3 regions of the Pseudoalteromonas sp. Z1A6 genome follow, and region 2 is predicted to be linked to each of the others. Evidence: predicted binding sites of a transcription regulator. Region 2 holds the regulator's gene; each other region holds the start of a gene.

Region 1 (6,780 bases), on a different contig from region 2:
AATAGTAACTGTATCACCATCTGTGCCATCATAGCCTTGGGGGATAATACCTAAGGTAGAACCCGTGCCGCCAGTAAAACCAACAATTTCAATATCTGCACCACTATTATCTGAAACAGACAGCACACCATTATCAATAGTTGCTGTAACACCATGCTCATCTGTTCTACTGTTAATAGCTTCAGCCATTGCTTGTTCGTCACCTGTTGCAGTTCCTGTTGCTACAAATGACACTTTTTCGCCGTTCAACTCAAAACTGACAGACTCACCTGCTGTCGTTTGTGTGCCCGTAATATCTAAACGCGCTTCTGTTCTGGCTTGTGCTGAAACACCTGTAGCACCTGTTACCTGATTTATTAAATCAGCAGCCTCTTCAGCACTAGCGCCAGCTGGAATAGCTACAGTAGAGTCTTCTCTTCCAGAGATTGCTAAATTACCATATGCTATTGTACTTGCAGCAAGCGTACCGGTGCCCGTTTCATTTACTTGACCAAAACCATCGACAGTAGTTGCAGATTGCAGGTTAGTTTGATTTGCACCGATTTTTTCTGCTGCCACACTTGAAAGTGATACATTTATTGTTTCGTTAGCGTTAGCGCCAACCTGAAATGTTTTGCTACCGTAGCTGCCATCTAATAATTGTTGTCCACCAAATGAGGTGGTATCGGCTATACGTGTCAATTCAACCTGTAAAGCTGATACTTCTTTTTGCAGCGCTTCACGATCTTCTGGTGAATTAGATCCGTTTGCTGATTGAAGTGCAAGTTCACGCATTCTTTGTAAAATACTTGTTGATTCACTCATTGCACCTTCAGCTGTTTGCGCCATTGAAATACCATCATTAGCATTTCGTTGAGCAACTGCTAGGCCATTTATTTGCGATGTTAATCTGTTTGAAATTTGTAGACCTGCGGCATCATCTTTTGCGCTATTGATACGCATACCTGATGATAAACGCTCCATCGAAGTTGCTAAGCCTTCACCTGATTTAGTTAAGTTACGTTGTGCGTTTAGTGACGACACATTAGTATTTACTGTTAATGCCATTTTACCATCTCCTAGGTTTAAACAGAGTGTGGTTCAACACGATTTAACAGGAACCACTGTTCGATAATTTCTTATAATAAGAAAAGCATTTACTGTGCCAACTTTAATTTATTTATAACTCATTGTTTTTAATGGCAAATATACAGCTTGTTAAATTGTAAATAAAGAGTGAAGTTGTTTCGGTGGGAGTGACATTTTTTTGCCGCAATTTTGTAGATAGTTATTGCCGCTTTAAAGTAGGTAAAGCGGCAAGGTATTTCTGCTTATAATCTGCTTATAACTTGCTTATAAGTAATCGAATAACGAGAGGTTAGTTAAACGGCCAAAAGTTGCTTGCGATGCTTGCAGTGCCGTTTCTTGTTTGGTTAGTTCGCTAATAGCTTCTGCCATGTCTACTTCGACTAAATCAGAAAGGTTACTTTTGTTTTGAATATCTTGTGCAAGGTTAGAGTCGCTAACGCTATCAACTGCGTTCATACGCCCACCTAAACTTGCTTGGGTAAACACAACTTGTTCACTGGCATTTTGTAATTGCACTAAGCCATCGGCTAACACTTCTTGAAAATCATCACCTTCAAGTGTGCCATCATTTAAACCTGTAATAAGTGATTGTAATGTATTGAGTACGTTTTCTTTGCCTGGCTTTTCAAGGCTAAAATCAAGCTGCCCAGGTGCTGAACCTTCAAATTCAATCTTCATACCTGCAAAATCGATTGGCTCATCTGTAACCTCACCCGTTACTGCGGGGGTTAGTGCTGCGCCGTCTCGGTATATTTCGTAGGTTTGTGGATCAGTTGCTGTAGCACCTGGGCTTACTAATACACTATAAGTATTTGCTGTTGCTGAAGCTGTTGGGTCTGCGTTGTAATTTGCTTGATGAAATTTATCAAACTCAGCTTGGCCGTCAACATATACACTTGCCGCTGTAATAGAGCCTGAAACACTTGCCGTGTTAGATTCTACATTTAATCGCGCGTTAGTTTTTTCAAACGTATCAAAACCGTTATCACTCGCTTTAATCGATACACCTTCAGCTATAGTTATTTGGTGCTGGCCTTGGTCGCCATTATAGGTGTACTCACCCGCTGCAGAATCAAACTGATATGGCTGCGTACTGTCTTGGTATCCTGAAAATATGAATTTTCCGTCTTCTGATCGGGTGTTCATTAAGTTAGCTAACGTTTGTTGAATGCCGCTAAGTTCTGATGCAATCGATTTTAAATCGTCTTTAGTGTACGCACCATTACCAGCTTGAATAGTGAGTTCTTGCGCTTGTTGAATATTGGTATTTATACTTTGCAATATGGTTTCCTCTGTTTCGAGGCGTCCACTTAGCTGAGCAATATTTTTTGTATATTGCTCGTTTGTTTGTATTTTATTTGAATATAGCATTCCTTGCGAAATAGCAGCTGGCGCTTCTGAGGTAGTTAAATACTTTTCACCTGTAGTTACTCGCTCTTGAGCATTTGCAACACCTTGTTGGTTGTCGAGTATTTTATTTATGTTGTTTTGGTACATTAAATTATTTGATAAACGCATAATTACCTCGCCGCATTTAATAAGGTGTCAAAAATTTCTTGAGCTGCTGCTAAAACTTGTGCTGATGCTGAATATGATTGTTGAAAACGCAGTAAATTTGCGGCCTCTTCATCAAGGTTTACTCCAGATAGTGATTCATACCATGCCTCAGATTGCTGTGCTAGAGCGTCAAATGCAGCCCCACTTGTGATTGCTTGGCCAGTTATAACACCTATATCACTCACTAATCCTGAATAAGCTTGGTTGAACGTTTTATGGTTGTCGGCCGTTGCTGTTGTTTCTACGTTTAGACGGACTAATTCACCATTTTGTAAATCAGCTAATTTTAAACCATTTCGGTTATCATCAAAGCCGCCTTCGTTAAACTCAAGTGTAAAGGTGTCGCCTGTTGCAGGTGTGCCTTCTATATCAAAATCGAATCCGTAGGTATCAAATGGAGCACCCGCTTGCGATAACATTCCTTTTGCAGGAGGCGTAATAGTAAAAGTACTCGTTCCGCTATTATCAGTAATTTGATATTCATTAGCATTACCTGTTTTAACAAGCGTTATTTCACCGTTTGTTAAGCTTGGTGTTGAAGTAAATCCACCGGAGGTAACACTTGTTACTTCTCCCGCTGAAATAGTAGCGGTACCTATATTATTTAAATCATTAGCAGTACGAATAGGCGATGCTAGTGCTAAATCTTCTGCGCGCCCTGTTGCAAGTGTAATGCTTGAAGCAGCATCTGAATTAAGCTTTATTTGAAATTGATCACCCTCAACACCTGCCCCAGACACATTTACTTGAAGGCCAAATGATTCTCCGGTAGTAATAGTCGATGAATCAATAACACCTGTCGATATATCAGCAAGTGAAGGCTGCCCTAACGGATCGCCTTTGTTATCTATAGGCTGAATACTTACTTCATTAGCATTGCCTGTATAGGTAATAATAAAGTCACTGGCAGGGAGTTCACTGCCCTTACCTGGCTCTACCGTTGCAGTCATACCGGCAGTACCTGTGTTAGCTTGATACGCATAAGCGCCAACGGTAGGAATATTAAAAATATTACCCCCTAGCTGACCTGTTGCATCCATACCCAATTTGTTTTGTTCGTTAAATGCATCAGCTATCGCTAAGCCCATTTGACCAATTTGGTTTTGCGCAGGGACTAATATGTCATCTCTAAAAGCAAGTAAGCCGCCAATTTTTCCTTTAAGCTTACTTACATCAACTTCAAGCGGCACTGCTTTGCCACCATTAACGTCAAGCGTGAATTCTTTAAAATTAGGATCGGGGTCGCCTGTCATCGAAAATAAGTTAAATGCGCCATTTTGCATAACCACCGCTTCGCCTGTGCCCATAAAAACGAGTTTTTCGCCATTTGGACCATCAAGCGTTTCTATGTCTATTAGCTCTGATAAGTCGCGTATTGCTTTATCGCGTTCGTTATAGGTAGAGCTCGCATCTGCGGCGTTATTAGTGCCATTAACTGCTGCAATATTTTGATTTAGCGTGCTAATACTTTGAATTAGTGAGTTTGCTTCATCTGAAAATATTTCGAGCTGCTCGTTCACTACACTTTTTTGATCAAGCACGATGCCCGAAAGTCTATCCATTTGATCAATTAAGCTTTGCGCATCTGTCATTACTAATGAGCGGGCAACGGTAGATGACGGCTGATTAAGCGCTTCTTGCACGTTATTAAATAAAGAGTTAATTCCGGTCGAAAGGTTGTTCGACTCTTCAGAAAAAATAGTATCAACTCGATTAGCCTCAGTAATAAACTGATCGAAAAACGATTTATTAGAGGTGTCACGATTTAGCTGTGACTGAGCAAACTCGTTTAGTAATCGGTATGTTTCGCCTCGCCCTACTTGGTTATCAACCATAGTGGTAAATTCAGTACGCTCACGTACGTAGCCTACGGTATTTACATTGGCGATATTTTTACTTGTCGTTTGCAATAGCTCCGAGCTTGCTCTAACCCCAGAACTGGCAATGTTTAATAAATTAAACGACATGTTACTCTACTCCTTGGCGGATCACGTTTGCCGCAATGTCTTTTAGCTGACTGCTATTGAGTACTTTTTTTATTTTGCTGGCATAATTTGGATCGGTTGCATAACCTGCTTTTTGTAATGAATCTAAAAAGTCATTTGGTTTTGCTGTATTTTGTAATGCTTCTTTGTAGCGTGGGTTTTGCGTTAAAAAATCAACGAAGTCGTTCACGCTATCTTTAATTGAATCGTAGGCTCTAAAGCTGGCTTGTTTTTTAACGGGTGTGCCTTGTTCAAACTCAAGCGTTACTTTACTTGCTTTGTCACCTTCCCAGCTTTTATCTGACTTAATATTAAATAAGTTATTTGAGCTGCCACCGTCACTTTTATTAATAATGTGTTTACCCCAACCGGTTTCAAGTGCCGCTTGTGCGACCATTACCGCTGGGTTTAAACCAATTTTTTGCGCTGCAGTTTTAGCGTGTTCCCATACTGAACTTACAAACTCTTCTGCATTTTTAAATGTTGGGCTATCGGTTTTAGACTCTGCAGTATTAACCTTAGGCTCAGCAATATCGGCTTTAGTACTCTTAACGATAAGATCGGGTTGCTTATTTTTTTGCTCATGAGGAAGAGCTGATCCGACTTGCGTATCGCTGAAAATATCGTTGGTTGTTCTAAGCACCGAGCCTGGCATAAAGTTTTTAGACTCAGGCGATAACTGCTGAACAATTAAATCGGCAAGGCCTAACGAGCCATTTGATGAAAGCTCTGTAGAAAGTTGCTGATCGTGCATTTCTTCAAAAAACTTTACGCCACTTGAATTAAATGGACTGTCTTTATCTTCAAATGCTTCGTTAGCTTTGCGCATTCCTTTGAGCAACATTTGCGTAAAAATAGCTTCAAATTGTGCGGCCGCTTTTTTGAGCGCAGCTTTAGAGGCATCAGTTGATGCATCGCCACTCGTTAAGGCTTCTTTACGAAGTAAATCTAAGTTGCCTAAATCAAAAAAGTTTTGTTTATCGAGGTGATTAGTTTCCATCGGCTTTTTGACACAAAATGAATAATGCAGTTAAAAATGCAAAAATTGAGCCACTACCGATAAAACGAGGAAGATAAAAATAATAAACTTAAGTTGCTGTAAATAAAAAGCCCTATATCTAGGGCTTAAGTAATACGTTATTTATTGGCTTGGGTTATTTATATAACAACTAACTGTCCGTTAATTGCGCCGGCTTCTTTTAGTGCTTCTAAAATAGCCATTAAGTCACCAGGCGCTGCGCCTACTTCGTTAATTGCGCGAACTAAATCGTCAAGGCTTACACCTGGATTAAATACAAAGGCGCGCGAGTCGTCTTGATTTACATCAATAATACTTTGCTGTGTAACAACTGTATCACCGTTTGCTAGCGGGTTTGGTTGTGACACATTTTGTTGCTCTGCAATTGTTACTGTTAAGCCACCATGAGTTATAGCCGCAGGCTGAAGCTTAACGTTTTTGCCAATGACAATTGTACCGGTGCGCGAGTTAACTATAATTTTAGCGGCCATGTCAGCGGGCTTAAATTCTAAGTTTTCGAGTGTTGATAAATACGATACACGCTGAGATGCATCGCGTGGTGCTATAACACGAATAGAAACAGAATCAATTGCTTGTGCGCTATTTGGGCCAACTAAGTCATTAATTGTTTTTTCTAGGCGTTTTGCCGTTGTAAAGTCTGGGCGGTTTAGGTTGAAGGTAATGTAATCGCCTTGCATAAATGGGCTTTCTACAGTGCGTTCAACTGTTGCGCCATTTGGTATACGACCAACTGTAGGGGTGTTAATTACAACCTTACTACCATCAAGGCCTTGTGCACCTAAGCCACCGACAATTAAGCTACCTTGTGCAATAGCGTACACGTTACCGTCTACACCCTTTAAAAAAGTTTGTAGTAAAGTACCGCCACGTAAACTGCCTGCACTACCAATAGAAGAAACCGTAATATCTATTGTTTGCCCGGGCTTTCTAAATGCGGGTAACTCTGCATGCACAGCAACAGCGGCAACATTTTTAATTTTAGGACTTTGAGTTGAAGGCAGCGTAATACCAAAGCTGTTCAACATGCCTCTAAAACTTTGTTGTGTGTATGAGTTTTGCTCGCCAGTGCCTGGTAAACCAACCACTAAGCCATAACCAACTAATTGGTTAGAGCGTACGCCTTCAACCATA
Region 2 (16,347 bases):
CCTGCTTTAGTTGTTGTAGTGGGTAATCTTGTTCAAAAGCTTCAGGCATTGGCGTCCTTTATAAATTTTTATATTACTTTATGAGGGGAGGTGAGTTAACTGGCGTCACTAACCATATTTATTTTATATATCTGTTTTAGTTGAGGCATTAGTAATGCGAGTGTTGTTTTTATAAAACAGATTACTCTTGTTCATTAAAGCGTTGTGCTATCAATTCTCCAACAGCATGTAAAGCTTGCTCAGAATCAGGGCCTTTACATACAACTTTAACTTCTTTGCCTTGGCTACTTTCAAGTAACATGAGTGCAAGTACGCTATCGCCTGCGGCTTCTTTGTCATCTTGAAATAATGTAATTGTAGCATCAAACTGCACTGCCAATTGGGCAAGTACGGTGGCTGCTCTGGCGTGTAATCCTAATTTGTTTTTTATTAAAAAAGTGTCTTCACAATGCATAAGTTACTCTACCTAAGCTGAACAGGTGATTATTCAGCTATATTATTTTTCTTGTTCGCGATGGCGAATTTTTACATTGGGGTGTGTCATTGCAAAACTTTCACCAATAGTTTGCGCTAAATATACAGAGCGATGTTGACCGCCCGTACACCCAATGGCAATGGTCAAATAACTGCGGTTATTTCTCTCTAAGTGCGGCAACCACGTTTGTACAAATGTTTGAATTTGCCATGTGAACTTTTGCACAATACTATGACTAGCCAAATAATCTTTAACAGGTTGATCTAACCCATTTAAAGGCTTTAATTCAGGCTCCCAATGAGGGTTTGGTAAAAAGCGTGCATCAAATACATAGTCTGCTTCTTTTGGGATACCGTGTTTAAAACCAAACGATTCAAACGTGACAATAAGTTGCTTATCTTTTTTACCTAAAATCTTTTCACGAATAGATTCAGCAAGTTGATGAACGCTTAAATCAGTTGTATCTATCATAAAGTCGGCGCGGGTGATTAATACATCAAGTAATTCTTTTTCTTTTTTGATGGCTAAATCAAGAGGCAACGAGTCAATTGATAGTGGGTGTAATCTACGAGTTTCAGAAAAACGTTTGATCAATGTTTGATCGTCGCTATCTAAATAAAATAACGTAGGTTTTGCAAAGCCAGGCAAGTATTCAAGAATATCGTTAAATTCATCTTGTTGTTTAGGGATGTTACGCACATCAATGCTAACAGCAATTTTATCATAGCTATCAGACACACTGCGAACTAATGAAGGAAGCAAGTTAACTGGAATATTATCTACGCAATAATAACCTAAATCTTCTACAACGCGTAAAGCAACCGACTTTCCAGAACCAGAACGGCCGCTTATGATAATTAACTCCATTTATCACCCTTTAATAAAACTACGATTGATCAACAATAACTTGGTAAAGTTCAGCATCTGATTTTGCACTACGTAACTGCTTACAAAAATCTTTGTTATTGAGTCTATCAGCAATGGTAGCTAGAGTCTTTAAGTGCTGCTGGTTATCTCCATCTGGTACGATGAGTGCGACGAAAATATCAACAGGGCGGTTATCTATAGCATCAAAATTTATTGGCGTTTCGCTAACGAGCACTAAAGCCAAAGGCTCTTCTGCACCGCTCATTCTTCCGTGAGGAATCGCAATGCCACGCCCTATACCTGTACTACCCAATTTCTCTCTACTCATTAAAGCAGTTAGAATGTCTTGTTGCGGTAGGTATGGAAGTTTAGCGTGAGCAAGTTCGCTAATGAACTCTAAAATCCTTTTTTTGCTATTAAAAAGGACCGCAGCTTTGCTGCAGTCCTGGCATATAAGTGAGCTTAATTTCATCATATTAGTGTCGAGCAAGCTTCTCTTTGTGTTTAATTACTTGGCGATCTAGCTTGTCGATCAACGAGTCAATGGCGGCATACATATCTTGATGTTCTGTAGAGGCAAAGAGTTCGGCGCCACTTACGTGTATTGTCGCTTCTGCTTTTTGATTTAGTTTTTCTACATCAAGAATGACATGAACATTATTAATATGATCAGAGTGTCTTTCTAGCTTCGCAAATTTGGTATTAATATAGTCTCTTAGTGAATCGGTTAATTCTACGTGACGACCAGTTAAGTTTAGTTGCATAAGCATTACCCTCTTTTTTTTGCGTCTTAAATCAAACTTTTACGCTGATTTGACGGTGGAATAGCCAGAGATTCGCGGTATTTTGCGATTGTACGTCTCGCTACTTTAATTCCTTGCTCAGCCAATATATCCGCTATTTTGCTATCACTCAATGGTTTTGCTGAGTTTTCTGCTGCGATTAATTTTCGGATAAGCGCACGGATTGCTGTAGATGAACATTCACCACCGTTTTCGGTGCTTACATGGCTTGAGAAAAAATATTTAAGCTCAAATATACCACGGGGTGTGTGCATATACTTTTGGGTTGTTACGCGCGAAATTGTTGATTCGTGCATTTCTACCATTTCAGCAACATCATTTAAAACCATTGGTTTCATGGCTTCAGGACCGTGTTCAAAAAAGCCTTGTTGTTGCTTAACAATACAATTTGTTACTTTTAATAGCGTGTCGTTTCTACTTTCTAAGCTTTTAATAAACCATTTAGCTTCTTGTAAATGCGAGCGAATAAACTGGCTGTCACCACTGGATTTTACAGTGCGAGACATTGCAGCGTATTGGCTATTAACACGAATTTTAGGCATGCTATCTGGGTTTAACTCAACAACCCAGCGGCCTTTAATTTTTTTAACTGACACATCAGGAATAACATACTCAGACTCTTCTCTTACAATAGTATCTGCAGGCTTAGGGCTAAGAGTATGTATTAATGTCATTACTTCTTTAAGCTCTTCTTCTTTGAGCTTAGTCTTCTTCATTAATGTACGATAGTCACGAGCTGCTAATAAATCAATATGCTCGGTTAAAATCATTTTCGTTTCATTAATGTAAGGTGTTTCTTTATCAAACTGGTTAAGTTGAATACATAAACACTCTTGTAAACTACGTGCAGCAATACCGACAGGATCAAACAGTTGGATGCGCTTTAATACTGCTTCAATTTCATCAAGTTCAACTTCGTTATCTTCTTCGTTTTCTTGATTAAAGCTTTCTAAAATTTCTTCGCAGCTTAGTGTTAAAATGCCTGAATCATCGACGGCTTCTACAATAGCAATAGCAATGGCTTCATCGGTAGGGCTAAATGGCGTTAGTTGTAATTGCCACATTAAATACTCATGAAGCGTTTCAGTAGAGGCGCCTTGGTATATTGATTCGTCTTCAGGCATTGGACCTGATGATGCTGCAGGGGCGGCACTCATGTACTCATCCCAACTAACATCCATAGCCATGTCGTCACTTAGCGTGTCTTTTGCAAGTGCTTCACCACTATCTTGTTCGTATTCGCTTGGAGCATCATCGGCAGATGCGCTAACAGTTATGTCATCTGTATCTGCTTTTTGCTCGTTTTTACCTGCAGCGTCTTCGGAATAGTCTGGTTCTTCAACCTCTAATAGCGGGTTGCTGTCGAGAGCTTCTTGTATTTCTTGCTGGAGATCCAATGTACTGAGTTGCAACAAACGAATAGCCTGTTGCAGCTGTGGAGTCATTGTAAGTTGCTGGCCCATGCGCAGCTGTAGTGATTGCCTCATGTATCTCTAACAATCCTTTTATGTTGTTATAATTAATACTAGCAGATGCTTAAAGACATGGCGTAAATGTTACAGCCTAAATTGCTCGCCTAAGTAAACATCGCGTACTGTTTTATCATTTAATACGTGTTCTGGAGTACCTGATGCAATCAGCTCCCCATGAGAAACAATGTAGGCTTTTTCACAAACATCAAGGGTTTCTCTTACGTTATGATCGGTAATTAATACACCAATCCCACGATTTTTAAGATGTTCTATTATTTTCTTTATGTCTAATACCGAAATCGGGTCAACACCTGCAAATGGTTCATCCAGTAATATAAATTTAGGATCTGCTGCCAGCGCACGTGCTATTTCAACACGACGACGTTCGCCACCCGACAATGCCATACCTTGGCTATCACGAATGTGTTGTATGCTAAATTCATCTAATAATTTATCGAGAGTGTCTTCTCTAGCTTGTTTATTTAACTCTTTGCGCGTTTCTAAAATGGCCATTAAGTTTTGATAAACAGTCAGCTTTCTGAATATTGAAGACTCTTGCGGTAAGTAGCCAATGCCTAATCTAGCACGACTATGCATAGGTAAAAGAGTAATATCGTTATCGTCTATCGATATTTTACCTTTGTCGCTAGGTACAAGTCCTACTATCATATAAAACGTGGTAGTTTTACCTGCGCCGTTAGGGCCAAGTAAGCCAACAATACTGCCAGCTTTGACTTCAAGGCCGACGTTTTTTACAACTTCACGGCCTTTATAGCTCTTTGCTAATAGCTCTGCTTTTAATGTGCTCATGGTTGACCTTTGTCGCTTTTTTTACTTTTTTTAGTCTCGATTGGTACTAAAATTGTGTGAACGCGGTCAGTTGAGTTTTCATCTTTTTCGGCACTGATTAGCTGCTGCTCTATATCGTAGGTAATGCTTTTAGCATTTATTTTTTGTCCCGCTTGCGATACTTGTGCATTACCAACAAGCGTTAAAAAACGCTTAGATACATCATAACGTACTTCGTCAGCACTGGCGCTCATAGTCGTGCCATCTGATTGCTTTTCTTCAAAGTGCGCAGGGCTACCTGTAGCAATTAATAATTGTTTATTATCGCCAAGTTCATCGCGTTTATGTACTTCTAAGCGGTCGGCTGTGATACGGCGGTTACCGTGAATAATTTCAACGTTTTTTTCAAAAATCCCGACATTAGCTTTTAATTGACCTTCTTGCTTATCGGCGCTTATTGAAATTTGATTTGCAGCCGGTTGCGTGTTTTGCTCTGCAGCACTACTATTAAACGCTAGTATAAGTGTAGGAATAATAAGTGATTTTAATATTTTATTGGTCATAATATATGGTTCGCGTATGGTTAATTAGTTTTATCACTTCGGTTTTTAAGTCGGCTTCTAGGCCTTTACCAGTGATTTTTAAATTGGGTCCAGTGATGATAACGGGTTGCTCCGAACGCATTGTTAATAGCTTTATATCTACCTGAATATTATCAGCATTGATTTTGTCTATCATGGCGTTATCGGTTAAGTTTTTGGCAACCACATTGCCTTCTAAAATTAATTGTTTGTCTTCGTATAATGTTGCTTCGTCTGCATTTATTTGCCACGTTTGCTTTTCGTTATATAAAGTAAAAATAGGTTTTTCAAAAAACGTAAAACCTAATTGTTGATATAGCTCCATTTTAGCCGCAGTGACTTTGTGGCTAATTTTACCTTGTTCGTCATAGGCTGTTTGTTTGAGTTCTATGGCTATGTAATCAGGCTTGGCAATAACTTCAGGCTCAGTCTGAGGCACAATATTTGTTTGTGTAAAATAAGGGTACCAAAGCCAAACCATACAGCTAATGAATAAAACGCTTAATATTATGCGCGCTGCATTCATGAACTAGTGCCTTGTGTAGTCAATGCTTTACCATTTTCAAGCATAAGTAAGTCGGTGAGCTCTCTTACTGCACCAAAGCCGCCAGGCATTTGCGTTACATAGTGTGATAAACGTTTAATAAGTGGATGGGCATCATTTACTGCAACAGCAAAGCCGACTAATTCCATAACGGGCATGTCAGGACCATCATCACCTATATAAGCAATTTGTTCATCGCTAAGGTTGAGTTTGTCTTTTAGCTCTTGATAGGCAATGAGCTTATTTTCTTGGCCTTGATAAATATGCTGTACGGTTAAGCTGCTCATACGTTGTTGCACTATTTGTGAATGACGACCAGTAATTACAGCCACTTCAAAGCCACTGTTTATAAGCGCTTTAATGCCAAAACCATCTTTTGTATTAAATGCTTTTAGCTCTTCACCTTGATTACCAAGATAAATACGGCCATCAGAAAATACACCATCAATATCGCATATAAGTAGCTTTACTTTTTTAGCGCGTGCTTTTGCATCATCGCTCAGCGGTTGATAGAGTTCTTCAAATTGCATTTATAACACTCCTGCTTTTAATAGGTCTTGCATGTTTAATGCGCCAATAGGTTGGTTTTTATCATTGACGACGATTAAGCCATTTATACGTTTGTGTTCCATAATATTAAGCGCTTCAGCAGCCAAAATATCTTGTGTAGCCGTAGTACATGACTTAGTCATAACAACATCTATTTGTGTTGTATGAATATCAATTCTTTGCTCTAAAATACGACGCAAATCGCCATCGGTAAATAATCCCACGAGCTGCTGATCTTCATCAACAATGGCTGTCATACCTAGCCCTTTAGCAGACATTTCAATAAGGGCGTCTTTAACTGTTTGTGAAACGCTAATAATAGGTGTATTTGCGCCGCTGTGCATAACATCTTTTAAAGTAAGTAATAAGCGCTTGCCTAAACTACCACCTGGGTGAGATAACGCGAAGTCATCAGCTGTAAACCCGCGAGCTTCTAATAATGCAACTGCCATGGCATCGCCCATCGCAAGCGTTGCAGTGGTACTTGATGTAGGAGCTAGACCCAATGAACAGGCTTCTTTTTCTACTTTAATACACACATGTACATTAGCAAGGGTCGCCATGGTTGATTGCGTATTGCCAGTCATCGATATCATTTTGGCACCAAGTCGTTTTAAAACCGGAATGATATTTAAAACTTCGCTGGTCTCCCCTGAATTAGAAATAAGCATAACCACGTCATTTTTAGTGATCATACCTAAATCACCATGACTTGCTTCACCAGGGTGAACAAAAAATGCTGGACTGCCAGTGCTTGCAAGGGTTGCCGCTATTTTATTGCCAATATGACCTGATTTACCCATACCAATGACAATAATACGGCCTTCGCAGTCGTACATTAATTGGCACGCGTTATGAAAATTTTCATCTACATATTGTGCAATATCACTAAGTGCTTGGCGTTCAACATCTAAAACGCGAAGGCCTTGTTCAATAAAATTTAGCGTTGCCATCATTTACCCTACTTGACTAAAAATATACCCTTGGTAACCCAAAAACGCTATTAGCAATAAGCCGCCTTCTACTCTATTGATACGTTGGGTGCCTCTAAAGTTCAATGACATAATAATTAGGGCAAGTGTTGCGCCAATCATAATTAATACGTCTCGGCTTACTAATGATGGGTCAATGGCAGAAGGGTTAATAATACCGGCAAGTGGTAATACCGCTAGAATATTAAATATGTTTGAGCCAACAATATTACCTAGTGCTAAATCATCTTCATTTTTAAGTACACCTGCAACCGAAGCGGCAAGTTCTGGCAAGCTAGTACCAATGGCAATAATCGTTAAACCAATTACTAGGTCGCTTAAGCCGAAGTATTTAGCAATATCGACAGCCGAACCTATTAAAAAATGAGAGCTAACAGGTAGGAGTATCATGCCGACAACTAACCAAAATACCGCTTTTTTCGTAGGTACATCGTTTGGTACATCGTCGCAGGCTTCTGAGACAAATGGGTCATCTTGGTTTTTTGCACGCATAGATACAATAATTAACCCACCGATGAATACGATAAAGCCAACCAAAAGTGCAACACCTTCATTAAATGAAAAGTAGTTATCTGAAAACACATACCAAGTAGCTAAAGATACGAGCATCACTAATGGCATTTCACGTTTTAATGTACTTGATGAAACTGAAAGAGGGCGAAATAAAGCTGTGATACCTAACACAAGTAAAATGTTTGTAATATTAGAACCAACAGCATTACCAACTGCTGTGTCGGTTTTATTAGCCAAAGCGGCAGAGGCTGAAACCATCATTTCGGGTGCTGAAGAGCCCATAGCTACCACGGTTAAACCAACAATAAGTGTAGGTACACCAAAGTTTTTAGCAAGAGCCGCAGCGCCATAAACAAACCTGTCTGCACTCCAAACAAGAGCTGCAAAACCAAGAATTAAAATAACAAACGAGGTAACCATTGTGTTAAGCCAGTTATACAAAATACGGATGGCGCGAATAGTAACAAAAGCCAAGATGAAAGTATAAATAAAAGAGTAAGGTCAACTACGTAACAATGCTGCTTTTAAACAGCTAATTTAAAAATTTAAGCCGGGGTTAAGCTGTTTTGAGCGAGTCTTATAATCCTTTTCATGGGTGTATTACAAAATCTTACGAATTGTTTTTTCCATCTTTGACAAAAAAGCTTTAAAATAGGTGCACTAGTGAACATTTTTATGGAGAGCGACTTGTCGCAATCAATAGTAGAAGTCAAGGATGTTAGCTTTTCGAGAGGCAATAGAATCATATATAAAAATATGAGTTTTAGCGTTCCTAAAGGTAAAATTACTGCGATCATGGGGCCAAGCGGAATTGGCAAAACCACTATGTTGCGTTTAATTGGTGGTCAGCTTAAACCAGATTCAGGTGATATTTTATTTGAAGGTGGCAGCATTCCTAAAATGTCTCGTAAAGAGTTATACGAAGCACGTACTAAAATGAGCATGCTTTTTCAAAGTGGTGCGCTGTTTACTGATATGTCGGTATTTGACAATATTGCGTTTCCTATAAGAGAGCACACAAAGCTAAGTGAAGACCTTATTCGATTAGTTGTATTAATGAAATTGCAAGCGGTTGGGCTACGTGGCGCTAAAGATTTAATGCCCTCTGAGTTATCGGGCGGTATGGCAAGACGTGCTGCACTTGCGCGCGCTATAGCACTTGATCCAGAGCTAATCATGTACGATGAACCATTTGCAGGACAAGACCCTATTTCGATGGGCGTATTGGTTAAGCTAATTAAGTCGCTTAACGAAGTATTGGGTTTATCGTCTTTAATTGTGACACACGATGTGACAGAGGTAATGAGTATTGCCGATCACGTTATAATTATCGCCGATCAAGGTGTAATTGGTTGTGGTACTCCTGATGAAATGCGCAATCATGAATCTCCTTTAGTTCAACAGTTTTTAAAAGGCTTGTCGGATGGTCCGGTACCATTTCATTTTCCGGCTCAAGCTTATGCAGATGAACTGCTTGGAGAAAAAGCATAATGTTGGATTTATTTCAAAAGCTAGGGCATAAAACGCTAGGACGTTTTGCGGCTCTTGGCCGTTCGGCTTATATGCTGTTTAGTGCGCTTGCGCATGTTCCTAATTTTAAAAAAGGCACACCGTTACTTGTTCGCCAACTTTATATGGTCGGTTCGCAATCGTTGCTGATTATTATGGTGTCGGGTTTGTTTATCGGCATGGTGTTGGCTCTACAAGGTTACACCGTATTAGTTGGTTATGGCGCTGAGGATAGTTTAGGGCCGTTAGTGGCACTGAGTTTATTGCGAGAACTGGGCCCGGTTGTTACTGCATTACTATTTGCAGGACGCGCAGGTAGCGCATTGACTGCTGAAATTGGCTTAATGAAAGCAACAGAGCAACTTTCATCACTTGAGATGATGGCAATCGATCCGCTAAAACGTATTATTGCACCGCGCTTTTGGGCGGGTTTTATAAGCATGCCATTGCTTGCATTGATATTTTCAGCCGTAGCAATCATAGGCGCTCATTTAGTGGGTGTAGATTGGCTGGGGGTTGATACAGGTAGTTTTTGGTCAATCATGCAATCACAAGTGTCGTTTCAGCAAGACATACTAAACGGTATTATTAAGAGTTTTGTATTCGCCATAGTGGTGACCTGGATTGCGCTTTATAAAGGATATGACTGTGTGCCGACCTCAGAAGGGATCAGCAAAGCAACCACCGAAACGGTTGTTCATTCGTCATTAGCAGTTTTAGGTTTTGACTTTATTTTGACAGCGGTAATGTTTACCAGCTAATAGGGTATAGATAATGAATTCACGGAAATTAGAAATTTTAGTTGGTTTTTTTGTAGCACTTGGCATTTTAGCTTTTGCGATGCTCGCACTTAAAGTTGCCAATTCAGGTATTAGTGGCTCTGGCGAAACATATACGCTTAATGCCAAGTTTGAAAACATTGGCTCATTAAAAGCGCGTGCGCCGGTAAAAGTAGGTGGTGTTGTAATTGGTCGTGTTGAATCAATTTATGTACACCCACAAGAGTTTTTACCAGTGGTAAACATGACCATTGATGCACAGTATTTATGTCGTTTTTCAGACACAAGCTCAATCTCTATTTTAACGTCGGGTATTTTAGGTGAGCAGTACTTAGGTATTCACCCTGTCATTTCTCCAGATTCGGCTAAACAACGTTGTTTAGGCGAAACAGTGACTGAAAACAAGCAAGATGAAGCAATTGACGATTTGTTTGGTGTGGAAAGTAAAGCACTAGGTGATGGCGATTCAATTACTGATACTAAGTCTGCCATTGTACTTGAAGAATTAATCGGGCAGTTTTTATTCAACCAAGGTAGTGAGTAATTATTATGTTGAAAAAGTTTTTAGCTATTGTAGCAATTGGCACAATGACGCTAACTCAAAGCGTAAGTGCAGCAGATGTTAAATTGGTTGATCCAAATAAAATGGTACGCCAAGTTGCCGATAATACATTTGCACGTATTAAAAAAGATCAGCCATTAATTGTTAAAAATCAAGAGCATCTTCGCGTAATCGTTGAAGATGAATTAATGCCTTATATCGACTACAAATATGCAGCACTTCGCGTACTAGGTAGTGAAGTATCTAAAGTACGTGCAATTACCGACGAAGCTGAAAAAGCCAAAGCAATTAAAGAAATTCAACGCTTTATTGGTGTTTTTAGAGAGTACTTAGTTGCTACTTATGCAGGTGTATTCACTCAATATACAAACCAAAAAGTTGAGTTTGGTGCAGAACAAGCATTTAAAGGCAAAGATGTCGTTGTCGTTAAAACTAAAATTATTGAAGATGGTAAACCTGATATCAGAATCGATTTTAAAGTACGCGAAGACCGTGACGGTGAATGGCGCGCGTACGATATGATTGCTGAAGGTATTAGTTTACTAGATGCAAAACAAAGTGAGCTACAAGGTATTTTGCGTCAGCAAGGTATTGATAATGTAAGTAACCTTTTAGAGCAAAAGAGTCAGCTACCAGTTCAGTTTAGAGGCAGTAACTCGAATGACTAAATTGGCAATAAGCCAAGTTGATGGACAACATTTTCGAGTAAACGGTGAGCTTACTCGAAATTCAATTGGCGATGAACAGCTTCTGAACAACAAGCTATTAACCAAGCATAAAATCATCTATTTCGACCTAAGTGGTGTATCTAGGGTTGACACAGCGGGCTTAGCTTGGTTAATTCACTCTTTTGCAGAATTAAAGCAGCAAGGCATTCGCCTTGAATTGCAAAACCTACCTGAGCAATTGCAAAATTTAATGCAACTGGGTCAGGTTACAACCCTATTTGAGTGAGAGTTATGGAAACTAGCCAAGTCGAAACATTATTACGCGAAGAACTTCAATTAGCTGAAGTACATGTAAAAGCCAATGGTAGTCATTATGAAGTTGTTGCAGTAGGTGAATGCTTTGACGGTTTAAGCCGAGTTAAAAAGCAGCAGCTAGTTTATGGCCCATTAATGAATACAATTTCAGATGGCACAATTCACGCAGTATCTATTCGTGCATTTACTCCTGTAGAGTGGAAGCGTGAACAAAAATTTATTTTACCGCAATAAATAGGGCCTCTTAATGGATCAATTTGTAATTCAAGGTGGTACTTCACTTGCTGGTGAAGTGACTATTTCTGGCGCTAAAAATGCCGCACTTCCTATTTTGTTTGCTTCATTATTAGCTGATGGAAAAAGTACATTTACTAATGTACCGCGCCTTCGCGATATAGTGACCACTGAAGCCTTATTAAAAACTCTAGGCGCTGATGTTAATTGGCACGGCGATACGCTAGTGATTGACGGCGCAACGGTTAATAAGACATTAGCGCCATACGACTTAGTTAAGCAAATGCGTGCCTCTGTACTTGCATTAGGCCCTTTAGTTGCTCGTTTTGGTGAAGCTCAAGTGTCTTTACCTGGTGGGTGTGCTATTGGTGCTCGCCCTGTTGATATTCATATTCAGGGTTTGGAGCGCATGGGCGCGGTAATTAACGTTGAAAATGGTTATATTAATGCCAAGGTAAACGGTCGCTTAAAAGGCGCTGAAATCTTTATGGAAATGGTAAGCGTAGGCGCTACCGAAAATCTATTGATGGCAGCTGCCCTCGCTGATGGTAAAACCATACTTGATAACGCTGCACGCGAGCCCGAAATAATTGATTTAGCTAACTGCTTAATTGCTATGGGCGCTAAAATTACGGGTGCAGGCACTAGCCGCATTGAAGTTGAAGGCGTTGAGCGTTTAGCAGGATGCGAGCACAGCATTTTACCAGATAGAATAGAAACAGGTACGTTTTTAGTCGCTGCAGCAATGGCAGGCGGTGAAGTACTTTGCAAAAACACTGACTTTCATTCTCTTGAGCCTGTGATTGAAAAGCTACGTGCAACAAATGCACACTTAGAAGTACATAACGACAGTATTTATCTTGATATGCGCGGCCGAGAACTGAGAGCCGTGAATATTAAAACAGCTCCACACCCAGGTTTTCCTACGGATATGCAAGCTCAGTTTACAGCATTAAATGTAGTAGCAAATGGTAGTGCAACGATTACGGAAACGATTTTTGAAAACCGTTTTATGCATGTACCTGAGTTGCAGCGTATGGGCGCTAATATTCGTTTAGAAGGGCATACCGCAATTTGTGGTGAGACTGAGAGCCTAACGGGCGCGCAAGTGATGGCAACCGACCTACGCGCTTCAGCTAGCTTAATCTTAACGGGTATAGTGGCACAGGGTGAAACGGTTGTTGACCGTATTTATCACGTTGATAGAGGTTATCAGCGCATTGAAGATAAGCTAAGTGCGTTGGGTGCAAATATTAAACGTCGAAGTAGTTAAGTAGATATTTAACTAGGCTATTTTTAAAAAGGTCGGATATGCAAATTGCTATCCGACCTTTTTATTGACGATTTATGCAGCTTGGTATTATACCAATTCCAATAAATAGCTGATCTATTTTACTTGCTAAAACAACCCATTCCTTTGTTGTCAATTTCGTAAAGGGAACAACCATTTACATCAATTTACGCCTAGAACTGAATTGTTTTTTCGGTGTAAAATTCAGATCACATACTTAATGGAATTGGTGTTTTTTTTATTAAAGCTTTGTTTCAAGCTCTGCGACAGTCACCATAATCTTTTCTATTTTACCATTCCGGTAAAGCTCAAATTCTATTTCTTTACCGGGTTCTGTATTACCTATTTCTTCGAGCACTTTTTGTGGATTTGCTACCGAAAGCCCTGCAATTTTAATAACAATATCTTGCTCTTCAATACCCGCTTGCCATGCTGGTCCCAAAGGGTCTAAATTAGTAATACGCATGCCAGTAACTGGGGTCAGACTGTCGTTTACTTCCTTGCCGGTACTATCTACTGCTGTGCCTTCAAAGCCTAAATAGCCGCGCACAACGCGACCATGACGAATGAGCTTACTCATTACTTTTTTAGCAAGTGAGTAAGGAACCGCAAAGAATATTCCTTGAATATTCAAGTTCTCACGCGTTTTAAACTGCGCAGAAGTAATACCGACTAAATCACCATTGGAGTTAACTAATGCGCCGCCAGAGTTGCCCACGTTAATAGCCGCATCCATTTGTAATAAGTTATTGTACGGACTGTCTGTAATTTTTTGCTTACCCGTTGCGCTAATGATGCCTTGGGTGATTGTTTGACCTAAGTTAAGCGGGTTACCTATAGCAAGTACCACATCGCCTACGCTCGATACATAGCTATCGTTTACAGGAATTACCGGAAGGTGATCTGCATTTATTTTAAGTAAGGCTAAATCAGTAATAGTATCAAAACCAATTAGCTGCACATCAAAAAAGCGTCGACCATCGGTTAGAATAACCATAATTTGATCTGCATTATTAACAACATGGTAGTTGGTAAGAATGTAACCGTCTTGCGACATGATGACGCCAGAGCCTAGCTCTTGTACCGTGTTTTTTCTTTTATAACGAGGTTCTTTGGAAATACTTTCTGAAAAAATAGTAACCACAGAAGGAGCCGCTCGTTTAACTGCATCAGAAAAACTCAGGTGACTCGCACTCATAGCGCTTGGCAGGGGAACATTTGGTAGTAAAGCCGCTCGCATATTAGGGCTGAAAAAAACCACTAAAAAAGCAATACTTAGGCCTGCAAATAAAGGGGGAAGAATAAATTTTATTAGTTTAAGCACGATTTTCTTATTATGTAAGTGAGCAATCTCTTTATGATGACATAAAAAAAATAACAGCGGCAAGTGCCACTGTTATTTTTATTACACTAAATAGTGCTATTTATTACTGAATTAAAATAAATATAGACTCACGACCACGTTGCACGCCAAGTACGATATTACCTTTTGTACTGTCGATGATTTTATTCATGTCGCGAATCGTTTCTACTCGCTGGCGATTCACTTGCATAATAATATCGCCTTCTTCAAGGCCAACACGAGCAGAAGGTGAGCGAGGATCTACTGAAGTAATCTCAACACCTTTGTTACTGTTTTTTTGCACGTTTTCGAGCTCTGCACCTTGGAATGCGGGGTGTAGTTCTTCGCCTGTCGCTGTAACACCAGATGCGCCATCAAGCGTTACTTTTACTGTTTTAATTTTACCATCGCGGTAAATGCCTAGTTTTATCTCACGGCCTTCACCTAGCGTAGCAATTTTGCTGCGTAGTTCGTGGAAACCACTAATATCGCCACCGTTTATGCTAACAATAACGTCACCAGCTTCAATTCCAGCCTTACTTGCGGCAGTGTCGTCCATTACTTGCATTACATAAGCACCTTGTTTCACGTCAAGCTGCTGTGCTTTTGCAAGTCCAGCATCAAGTGGACGACCTGAAATACCTAGCGAGCCACGACGTACTTCACCATGCTCAATAATTTGATCAACTAGATTTTTCATCATATTAGATGGAATGGCAAAACCAATGCCCACGTTACCACCAGAAGCACCTAAAATAGCGGTATTAATACCAATCAACTCACCATTTAAGTTAACGAGTGCACCGCCAGAGTTACCTTGGTTAATAGCAGCATCGGTTTGAATGAAATCTTCGTAACCTTCAATGTTTAAACCACTACGACCAAGCGCACTAACAATACCAGAGGTTACTGTGTGACTAAGTCCAAATGGGTTACCAATCGCAACCGCGAAGTCGCCTACGCGTAAGCTATCGGAGTTTGCGAGTTTTATTTCAGTTAAGTCATCAGCGTCTATTTGTAAAAGAGCGATATCAGACTCTGTATCGGTACCAATTTTAGTTGCTTCAAATTCACGTCCATCTTCAAGGGTAACCACCATTTTTTCGGCGTCTTGAATAACGTGATTATTAGTCACTACATAACCTTCATCGGCATCAATAATAACTCCTGAACCCAGGCCACTAAATTGGCGTTTTTGGCTACGAGGCTGCTGTTGTCCAAAAAAGTATTCGAGTGGATCTGCACGGCGGCGTACTTCTTTAGAGCCTGAAACTTGGATACTTACAACACCAGGAGATATTTTCTCTAGCATAGGGGCTAGAGTGGGTAGTTGTTGACCATTTACTGCAATTGGCATTTTTGCATAAGATGCTACAGGGCTCATTAATAAGCTTGTAGATAAAATAGCTGCGCTGATAAGTGATAATTTCATTTTCATAGTCAGGGATAACTCCACTTAAGATAAAGCAAAAACCAAAAAGGGCTACTTTGCAGCAGCCCTTTTTGGTTTGTTAAGATAAAACAACAAAGCTGTTATATCTAAAGACTATGGGGTCTAAAAAAAGTTCATCAAGATGCTTTAGAATGTTCTGAAACTTTATTTTGACCAGCAAATAAACCAGATTCACCCGATACGTAATCAGCTGGTTGTGCTTCTGCAGAAGAACGGTCTGAACGACGCTCTTTTAAAGATGCTTGTAATTGTTCTGTTGTTTCTTTAGAGAAATAAGGTTCTGCTGGTGCTTTATTTCTATCTTCTAAAAGAAGCTGGTTTGTGTCCTCAACATGACTAAGCAGTTGGTCATAGTTCTCTTTCATCTTATTTACGAGCTTACCTGTATTCGCTAAATGATCAGCGACATCTTGGCGATACTGCTCAAGCGCGCTTTGTGCTTGTTCAGCTTGCTCTTTTAGTTCATCTTGCTTGAATTGTTTTTTAGTAACAAATGCACCAATAAAAAATGCTACAACAGCAACAATAACAATTAAACCTACCCACATAACTGTGCCCATAAAAACTACCCCTTTGGGAAAATAACTAACGAATGCTTGATTCAATTAT
Region 3 (7,545 bases), on a different contig from region 2:
AATGAACCTGTGGCTACCAGCGGCTCTAAAATAGGCTCGGGGTACATAGGTGCGTAGTAAGGGTCGTCCTGCACTACTTCACTATTTTGCGTAGACATACAGCCACTTAAAAATAATGTGCCCGCTGTAAATAAAATAATATTACGCATAATTCCCCCTACTCTATTAAAGCTGTTGATTGATATAACTCATCATTTCGTCAACGGCCGAAATTACTTTTGAGTTCATTTCGTAAATACGCTGAGTTTCAATTAGGTTTACGAGCTCTTCAGTTACATTTACGTTTGAAGTTTCGAGTGAGCCTTGAATAATGCTACCTAACCCTTCAACACCAGGATTACCTTGTACCGGCGCACCACTTACAGCGGTTTCGGTATAAAGGTTTTGACCAATTGGCTCAAGGCCCGACGGATTAATAAAATCACTAATAGTAAGCTGACCAATGACCACGTTATCGGCTTGGCCTGCAACACGTACAGATACTTCGCCGTCTTGCGAAACCGTAATTGATTGCGCGTCATCAGGTACATTCATTTCTGGCTGAATAACGTAACCTGCGCCCGATGTTACAATTCGTCCATCGCCATCGGTAGTAAACTGACCATTGCGCGAGTAAGCAATATTGCCATCTGGTTGCAGTACTTCAAAAAAACCTTCACCAGAAATCATCCAATCTAGTGAATTTTCGGTGGTCAACATGTTGCCTTGCGTAAACTCTTTTTGGTTAGCTACAACTTTAGCACCCGCACCTAACATTAAGCCCGATGGCATTTCGGTATCTTGCGATGAACGACCACCTGGTTGATTAATATTTTGATAAAGTAAATCTTCAAATATAGCGCGGCTTTTTTTGTAACCTACGGTACTCGCATTCGCTAAATTATTTGAGATAACCGATATATCGGTTTGTTGAGCGTCTAGCCCAGTTTTACTGATCCACAATGCTGGATTCATAATCGTGTCCTCATTTTAAAGTTAAACTATGCGTAATAACTGATCTTGACGCTCGTCAATTTCTTCAGCTGTTTTCATTAATTTCACTTGTAATTCAAATTGGCGCTGGTGGCTTATCATGTCGACCATTTCGTGAACTGGGTTCACATTCGACATTTCAAGCGAACCACTTAAAACTTTTACATTGGCAGAGGTATCTACTGTTACATTTGCTTTTGGTCTAAATAAACCATCGTTACCTTTTTCGAGCTGTGAGCTATTTGCTTCTACCACTCTAAGCGTGTCTATTTCTTCTAAAAAGTTAGCGGGGGCGCCTTGTGGTCGAACTTGAATAGCGCCATCTTGGCTAAACCCTATTTTTTCGACTGGGACGGGTAAAATAACAGGCCCCCCTTCGCCAATAACTTGACGACCATGGCTGGTTACGAGCATGCCTTGAGCAGTAACGTTTAACGTACCCACTTTTGTGTAAGCTTCATTGCCTGAGGCATCTTGCACAGCAAGCCATGCGTTATCGCTCATTGCGATATCTAAGTCTCGCCCGGTTTGAACAATGCCACCCGATACCATGTTTGAACCCGGACGCTCTTGCATTGAAAATACACGTGTAGGCAAACCTTCGCCAAACGCTTGCATAGAACGTGCTTGCGCAAAGTCGGCTTTAAAACCCGTTGTATTTGCATTTGCCAAATTATTGGCTTTTAAAGCAAGCCCTTGTAGGCTTTGCTTAGCGCCAGAGGCCGCAATGTAGACCATTTTGTCCATAGTATCGACTCACATAAAAAATCTCTGAACTTATAAATGCAAAATAGGTGCCAGATTAAATTTGACGCAACATTGAGAGGTATTTAGAAGGGTTTACAAAGAGGACTTATAAAAAAGGCTGCAAAAATGCAGCCTAATATATTTAATGGGGTTTAGCTTATCGAATCTGCAAAATACTTTGCTGAATAGTTGAGTTAACCTCAAGCGCACGTGAGTTTGCTTGGTAATTACGCTGTGCAGTAATTAAGTCTACGAGTTCATTAGTAAGGTTTGTATTTGATTGCTCAAGCGCTGATGAGTTAATTCCACCAAATGTACCCGAACCAGCTTCACCCGCTACAGGTTCACCTGAATCAATACTTTGCTTCCAGCTTGTATCACCCACTTGTGATAACCCTTGTGAATTTGGAAAACGTACCATAGCCACTTGGCCTAGGAATGTTGAGTCACCATTACTGTAAGAAGCGACAATTTTACCGTCTGTTCCTATATCAATTCCGGCTAAACGACCAACCGTTGAGCCATCTTGATCGAGTGCTTTTACTTCAAAACCACTTGAATACTGAGTTGGGATACGTCCTGCCGTGTTATTTTCATCGCGCCAGTTAAGCTCAATACCAGTACCTGGGAAAGTTGCACCATTGTCTAGTAATGTTGATAAACCAGCACCAGAACCCGCTGGTAGTAGTATTTCATCAAAAGTAGTTGTATTTGTATTTGCCACACCACCTGTTGTTGATGGTAAACCACTTGAGTTAAAACCAAGGGTGGTAAGTGGTGTATAAGGCGCGGTTTGTTCTCCACCAGTTGTGCCATCAACTACTTTGCCATCGAGTGTTGCGTATACTTCCCAACTGTTATCTGTACCACCTGCTGCGGCATCATCTTCTTTAGCAAAAAAGTATTGTAAAATATGTGGTTCACCTAATGAATCATATACCGTTGTTGACGTAGATGAGTTATAAGTACCACTAGACGTAGGGTCAAAATCTAGACCTGTTGGATCCGCCGTTGCATCTAAGTTAAACGACAAAAATACATTTTCTGTTGCGCGAGGTGAACCAGACGAATCAGGGATTTGAATTGGATCAGTTGTGCTCAAACTTACCGACGTTGTATCACCTGTAGATGAGTCAACAGGGAATGCTTGTAAAAAGTTACCTTTTGCGTCAACCATAAAGTTATCTTGGTTAAGCTTAAATGCACCCGCACGTGTATATGTTAAATCTTGCGAAGATAAATCGTCGGTCATCGCAAAATAACCTTCACCAGTGATTGCTAAATCAAGTGAGTTATTTGTAAATTGTAGTGAGCCTTGGTGAAACTGCTGCGCAACCATGGTTGTTTGCACACCGTCACCATTTTTAGTCTTACCAGAGCTAAACACTGATGAAGCGTAAACATCGGCAAACTCAGCGCGTGACTCTTTAAAACCTGTGGTATTAACGTTTGCAATATTATTTGCCGTTACGTCTAAATCTTTTTGCGCGGCAGCAAGGCCGGTTAATGCAATATTGAAGCTCATAATTCACCTCTAACCTGTTAGTCTGTGGCCTGCTAGCAGGCGAAAAATACTAAAATTTATTACGCGATTTCTGCTACATCTGTCAGCCTAACCGCACCTTCTTTAGTGTTAATAATAATGCCACTTGAGCCATTAATATTAACGCTTTCAATGTTCTTGAATGTAGCAATGGGCAAGCTTGAAAATTCGCCGTCAGTACTTCCTTCGGCGGTTACTGAGTATTCACCTTCAGGTAAACGCTCACCGGCTTCATTTTTGCCATCCCACGCAAAACGTACTGCACCTGCTGATTGAGAACCCATATCAATAGTTCTCACTAGCTGACCTGATGCATCTGTCACTTTAATTTTTAAGTTATCAACGGCTTCTTCTGCCACTGCAGAGCCTCTGGCATCACCCGTTTCATTTAAATCCAGGGTGTTTGACTCAAGTAAAGCTTGCTTGCCAACAAGTGTTGATGCTTGCAATGCTGAATTTGATGTCATAGATGACGCTAAGCTATCAAAATTTGAATTTAAATCGCTGATGCCTTGCGCCATTGTGAAACTAGTCATTTGCGCAATCATTTGATCGTTATCCGCAGGGTTACTGGGATCCTGAAACGATAATTGCTGAGTTAACAAAGAGAAAAAGTCTTCTTGTGTTAACGCATCACTCTCATTATCACTGGTCGCTACTTGCGATTCTTGCCAGCGTATAGAGTCTAAATAGGATGAAGATGTACTAATATCGTTACTCATAACCTACCCTCGGTTACCGCTGCCCTAGCAACAGTGTTTTACTTAGCATTTGCTTTGCTGCATCAGCAACTTGCACGTTTGTTTGGTAAGAACGAGAGGCAGAAATCATATTTGCCATCTCCTCTACAACATTGACGTTGGGTTTATAGATATAGCCATTTTCATCCGCACTTGGATGGTTTGGGTTATATTCAATTTGTAATGGTGCATTACTTTCAACAATGCCCAAAACTTTCACACCAACTGCGGAGCCCTGTTGGTTACTTACTGATGCTGAAGCCTTTGTTAGCTCAGCCGCAAATACAGGTTGGCGCGCTCGGTACGTTTTGTCTTGAGATGAACTAATGGTATTAGCATTAGAAATATTACTAGCTGTAGTATTTAAGCGAACGTTTTGTGCGCTCATACCCGAACCTGCAATATCGAAAACATTATATAAACTCATAATTTTTATCCTTGACTACCGAGAGCTTTATTCAGGCCTTTAAATTTGCCGCTTAAAAATTGCAAGCTGGCCTGATACTCCATAGCATTCTGTGTATACAAGTTTCGTTCCACTTGTATATCAACCGAGTTACCATCACCTGTATCTGATTGATTTGGCAAACGAAATGATTCTGAACTGCCCATACTATGAGTACCTCCACCAATGTGTTTATCATTAGTTCTTACCATAGTATTGCCGCTTTGCTGGGTTGACCTTGCCGCTTTTAATGCAGAGGCAAAATCAATATCTTTTGCTTTATAGCCAGGCGTATCAGCGTTAGCTATATTAGTTGCAATTAATTCAGCTCGCTGTGAACGGATCAACATGGCTTGCGGATGCACACCTAATGCTTTATCAAAACTGATAGCCATAACCTTCTCCAAAAAATTGACTTACCCATGAATAAAGCAAAAAATAAGCCATTAATATTAGGATGTGTTATATTTTTATAAGGCTATGTATCTAAATAGAAAAACGACGCTTGATGCGTCGTTTTAGGGAAATGAATTAACTTAATTATTTCTTTTGGTAAATGATACCGGGGTTGCATCTAACCATATCAAATTCAGTACTTAGGCCAGTTAGGGACTCTGACGCTCCTAAAAATAAGTACCCTTTTGGGTTTAATGCTTGTGCAAACTGGTTAATAATTTTAGCCTTTATTTCAGGCGCAAAGTAAATAAGTACATTACGACAAAAAATAATATCAAACTTGCCCATTAACGCGTAAGAATCAAGCAAATTCAGGTGCCTAAAACTAACTTGTTTTTTTATTGTATCGTTTACTTGTGCCATACCATTGCCGCTGTCTTTAAAAAACTTTTTACGACGCTCTGCAGATAACCCTCTGGCAAGTGCAAGCGCGTCATATTCTGCATTTTTACACATATCAAGCATGGTATTAGATATGTCGGTACCAATAATTTGTGCACCCATACGAAGCACACCAGGTTGCTTAGTATTAAATTCAGCTACTGACATAGCTATTGAATAGGGTTCTTGTCCTGATGAGCTGGCAGCAGACCAAATTTTTAAAGGCCTTCTTAAGTCTTTAAACTCAGGAAAAAGCTTATTTTGGAGCAACTCAAACGGGTATTGATCTCTAAACCACAACGTTTCGTTTGTGGTCATTGCATCAACCACTGCGGCTCTTAATTGCCGCTCGTGAGGCCCGAGAGTTTTACTAACCAACTCCGATAAAGATCCCACATTAAATCGAGTCATTAACGGAGCAAGTCGGCTTTTAACTAAATACTGTTTGTTTTCACCTAAAACAATGCCGCATTGCTGCTCTAAAAACGAACGAAACTGGTCGTATTCACTTTGCTGCAAATCTTTATTATTCAAGTTAGTAGCACCTATTTTTGTTAATCACAATGAACCCACTTTTTAACCGCTGTTGCTAATTCGTCTGGGTTAAATTTAGCAATAAAGTCATCTGCCCCGACTTTTTCAATCATAGCCTGGTTAAAAACACCACTCAAAGAGGTATGCAAAATAACATGCAAAGGTGCAAGTTTGGGATCTGCTTTTATTTCAGCTGTTAAGGTATAACCGTCCATTTCTGGCATTTCAACGTCTGAGATAAGTAACGCTACTCGCTCAGTAATATCGTTTTTACAATCAAGCTCTGCTATTTCTTTTAATCTTATAAGTGCTTCTTTACCATTTTTGGCAAGCTCTGTTTGCACGCCTAACGGCTCTAGGGCACGTTTAACTTGATTACGCGCAACAGCAGAGTCGTCTGCAATAAATACGATACGTTCGCCTAAATCTTTTTGAATATCGCCGCTTTGTGCAACTTCAGCACTTACTTCTGTGTTTACTGGGCAAATTTCGTTGAGAATTTTTTCTACATCGAGAATTTCGACTAATTCATTTTCGATTTCGGTCACTGCTGTTAAATATGAATAACGTCCGGCGCCTGATGGTGGTGGCATTATTTTTTCCCAATTCATATTTACAATACGTTCAACTCCGCCCACTAAAAACCCTTGCACAGAGCGATTGTATTCAGCAATGATTATAAAGCTGTCTTTAATGTTGTCGATTGGGCGCCCACCTACAGCCATTGATAAATCAATTACTGAAATAGTTTGACCACGAATATGTGCAACACCACGAATATACGGATTAGATTTTGGCATGCTTGTTAGTGGAGGGCATTGCAGCACTTCTCTCACTTTAAATACATTAATACCAAAACGCTGACGCCCTCTGAGCTTAAATAAAAGTAATTCTAGGCGGTTCTGCCCAACCAACTGTGTGCGTTGGTTTACTGAGTCTAAAATGCCTGCCATTCAAATCTCCTAAAGAAAACAAATAATACGGAACGATAATTGCTTTCTATTTATAAAGCTACATAACATCGCGGGTGCGTCTACTTTTTGACGCAAAATATTTATACCCTGTTTGAAACCATAAGCATAGTCGAAACATTATGAGTTTGTTAAAAAAAATCAGAAGATACAGTGTTTTTTATTTTGTTACTAGCTTGTGCTTTGTATTCCCTTTGCAAGCTAAAGTGTTTAGTAAAGATTTATTACAAGACATGGCCGTTGCTTATATAGCTAAGCAGATTGGTACATTGCAAAATACTAATACTCAATTAAGTGCACTGCCTTTAGATAGTCGCATTCCTGATCGTGTCTGTAATACTGAGCTTGAATTATCAACATCCGATGAGCCACCATTTAACCGCCAAGTAACCTTACAAGCTAAGTGCAATGATGCGCAAACGTGGGCTCAATACGTTCATGTAAGAGTTGTTGAAATGGCCCCAGTTGTTGTTGCCACCGCTAATTTATCCCGCGGTGAAGTAATAACTAAATCGCATTTAAGTATTGAAATGAAACCAACTCACTTTGTACGAATACAGTACTTAGATGACCCCACAATGCTAATAGGCAGCAGAAGTAAACGAAATATTAGAAGTGGTATGCCAGTATTACTAAACCAAATTTGTATGGTGTGTAAAGGTGACTCTGTTAATATTTACGCTAACCTTAGAGGCCTTAGAATTAAAACCACAGGTATTGCTTTAGAAGACGGTACTTTGGGCGAACAAATACAAA

What was found. Region 2 encodes sigma-54, which starts transcription at its own class of promoters, with help from an activator protein. Its sites were predicted from a motif close to GTTGGCACGNNNNTNGNNT; they were not measured.
Region 1: the regulator sigma-54 is predicted to act here: its motif matches at 5,647-5,665, upstream of flgJ (flagellar assembly peptidoglycan hydrolase FlgJ).
Region 3: the regulator sigma-54 is predicted to act here: its motif matches at 1,756-1,774, upstream of GQR46_RS05640 (flagellar basal body rod protein FlgF).

What each region holds. Positions count from the first base shown of each region.
Region 1 is NZ_WTKW01000056.1:9,118-15,897, reverse strand. Features, by position in the region: gene GQR46_RS05675 (flagellin) at 1-1,047, opposite strand, end outside; gene flgL (flagellar hook-associated protein FlgL) at 1,333-2,586, opposite strand; gene flgK (flagellar hook-associated protein FlgK) at 2,589-4,592, opposite strand; gene flgJ (flagellar assembly peptidoglycan hydrolase FlgJ) at 4,594-5,610, opposite strand; gene GQR46_RS05655 (flagellar basal body P-ring protein FlgI) at 5,769-6,780, opposite strand, start outside.
Region 2 is NZ_WTKW01000033.1:1,203-17,549, reverse strand. Features, by position in the region: gene mgtE (magnesium transporter) at 1-49, opposite strand, end outside; gene GQR46_RS03825 (HPr family phosphocarrier protein) at 182-454, opposite strand; gene rapZ (RNase adapter RapZ) at 497-1,342, opposite strand; gene ptsN (PTS IIA-like nitrogen regulatory protein PtsN) at 1,362-1,814, opposite strand; gene hpf (ribosome hibernation promoting factor) at 1,819-2,106, opposite strand; gene GQR46_RS03805 (RNA polymerase factor sigma-54) at 2,133-3,632, opposite strand; gene lptB (LPS export ABC transporter ATP-binding protein) at 3,702-4,427, opposite strand; gene lptA (lipopolysaccharide transport periplasmic protein LptA) at 4,424-4,969, opposite strand; gene lptC (LPS export ABC transporter periplasmic protein LptC) at 4,959-5,513, opposite strand; gene kdsC (3-deoxy-manno-octulosonate-8-phosphatase KdsC) at 5,510-6,061, opposite strand; gene GQR46_RS03780 (KpsF/GutQ family sugar-phosphate isomerase) at 6,062-7,033, opposite strand; gene GQR46_RS03775 (calcium/sodium antiporter) at 7,037-8,005, opposite strand; gene GQR46_RS03770 (ATP-binding cassette domain-containing protein) at 8,261-9,076, shown strand; gene mlaE (lipid asymmetry maintenance ABC transporter permease subunit MlaE) at 9,076-9,855, shown strand; gene mlaD (outer membrane lipid asymmetry maintenance protein MlaD) at 9,869-10,417, shown strand; gene GQR46_RS03755 (ABC transporter substrate-binding protein) at 10,423-11,103, shown strand; gene GQR46_RS03750 (STAS domain-containing protein) at 11,096-11,389, shown strand; gene GQR46_RS03745 (BolA family protein) at 11,395-11,652, shown strand; gene murA (UDP-N-acetylglucosamine 1-carboxyvinyltransferase) at 11,666-12,925, shown strand; gene GQR46_RS03735 (trypsin-like peptidase domain-containing protein) at 13,185-14,267, opposite strand; gene GQR46_RS03730 (Do family serine endopeptidase) at 14,371-15,723, opposite strand; gene GQR46_RS03725 (YhcB family protein) at 15,855-16,298, opposite strand.
Region 3 is NZ_WTKW01000056.1:944-8,488, reverse strand. Features, by position in the region: gene flgH (flagellar basal body L-ring protein FlgH) at 1-149, opposite strand, end outside; gene flgG (flagellar basal-body rod protein FlgG) at 166-954, opposite strand; gene GQR46_RS05640 (flagellar basal body rod protein FlgF) at 976-1,719, opposite strand; gene flgE (flagellar hook protein FlgE) at 1,877-3,244, opposite strand; gene GQR46_RS05630 (flagellar hook assembly protein FlgD) at 3,304-3,984, opposite strand; gene flgC (flagellar basal body rod protein FlgC) at 3,998-4,429, opposite strand; gene flgB (flagellar basal body rod protein FlgB) at 4,435-4,842, opposite strand; gene GQR46_RS05615 (protein-glutamate O-methyltransferase CheR) at 4,988-5,818, opposite strand; gene GQR46_RS05610 (chemotaxis protein CheV) at 5,839-6,771, opposite strand; gene flgA (flagellar basal body P-ring formation chaperone FlgA) at 6,912-7,545, shown strand, end outside.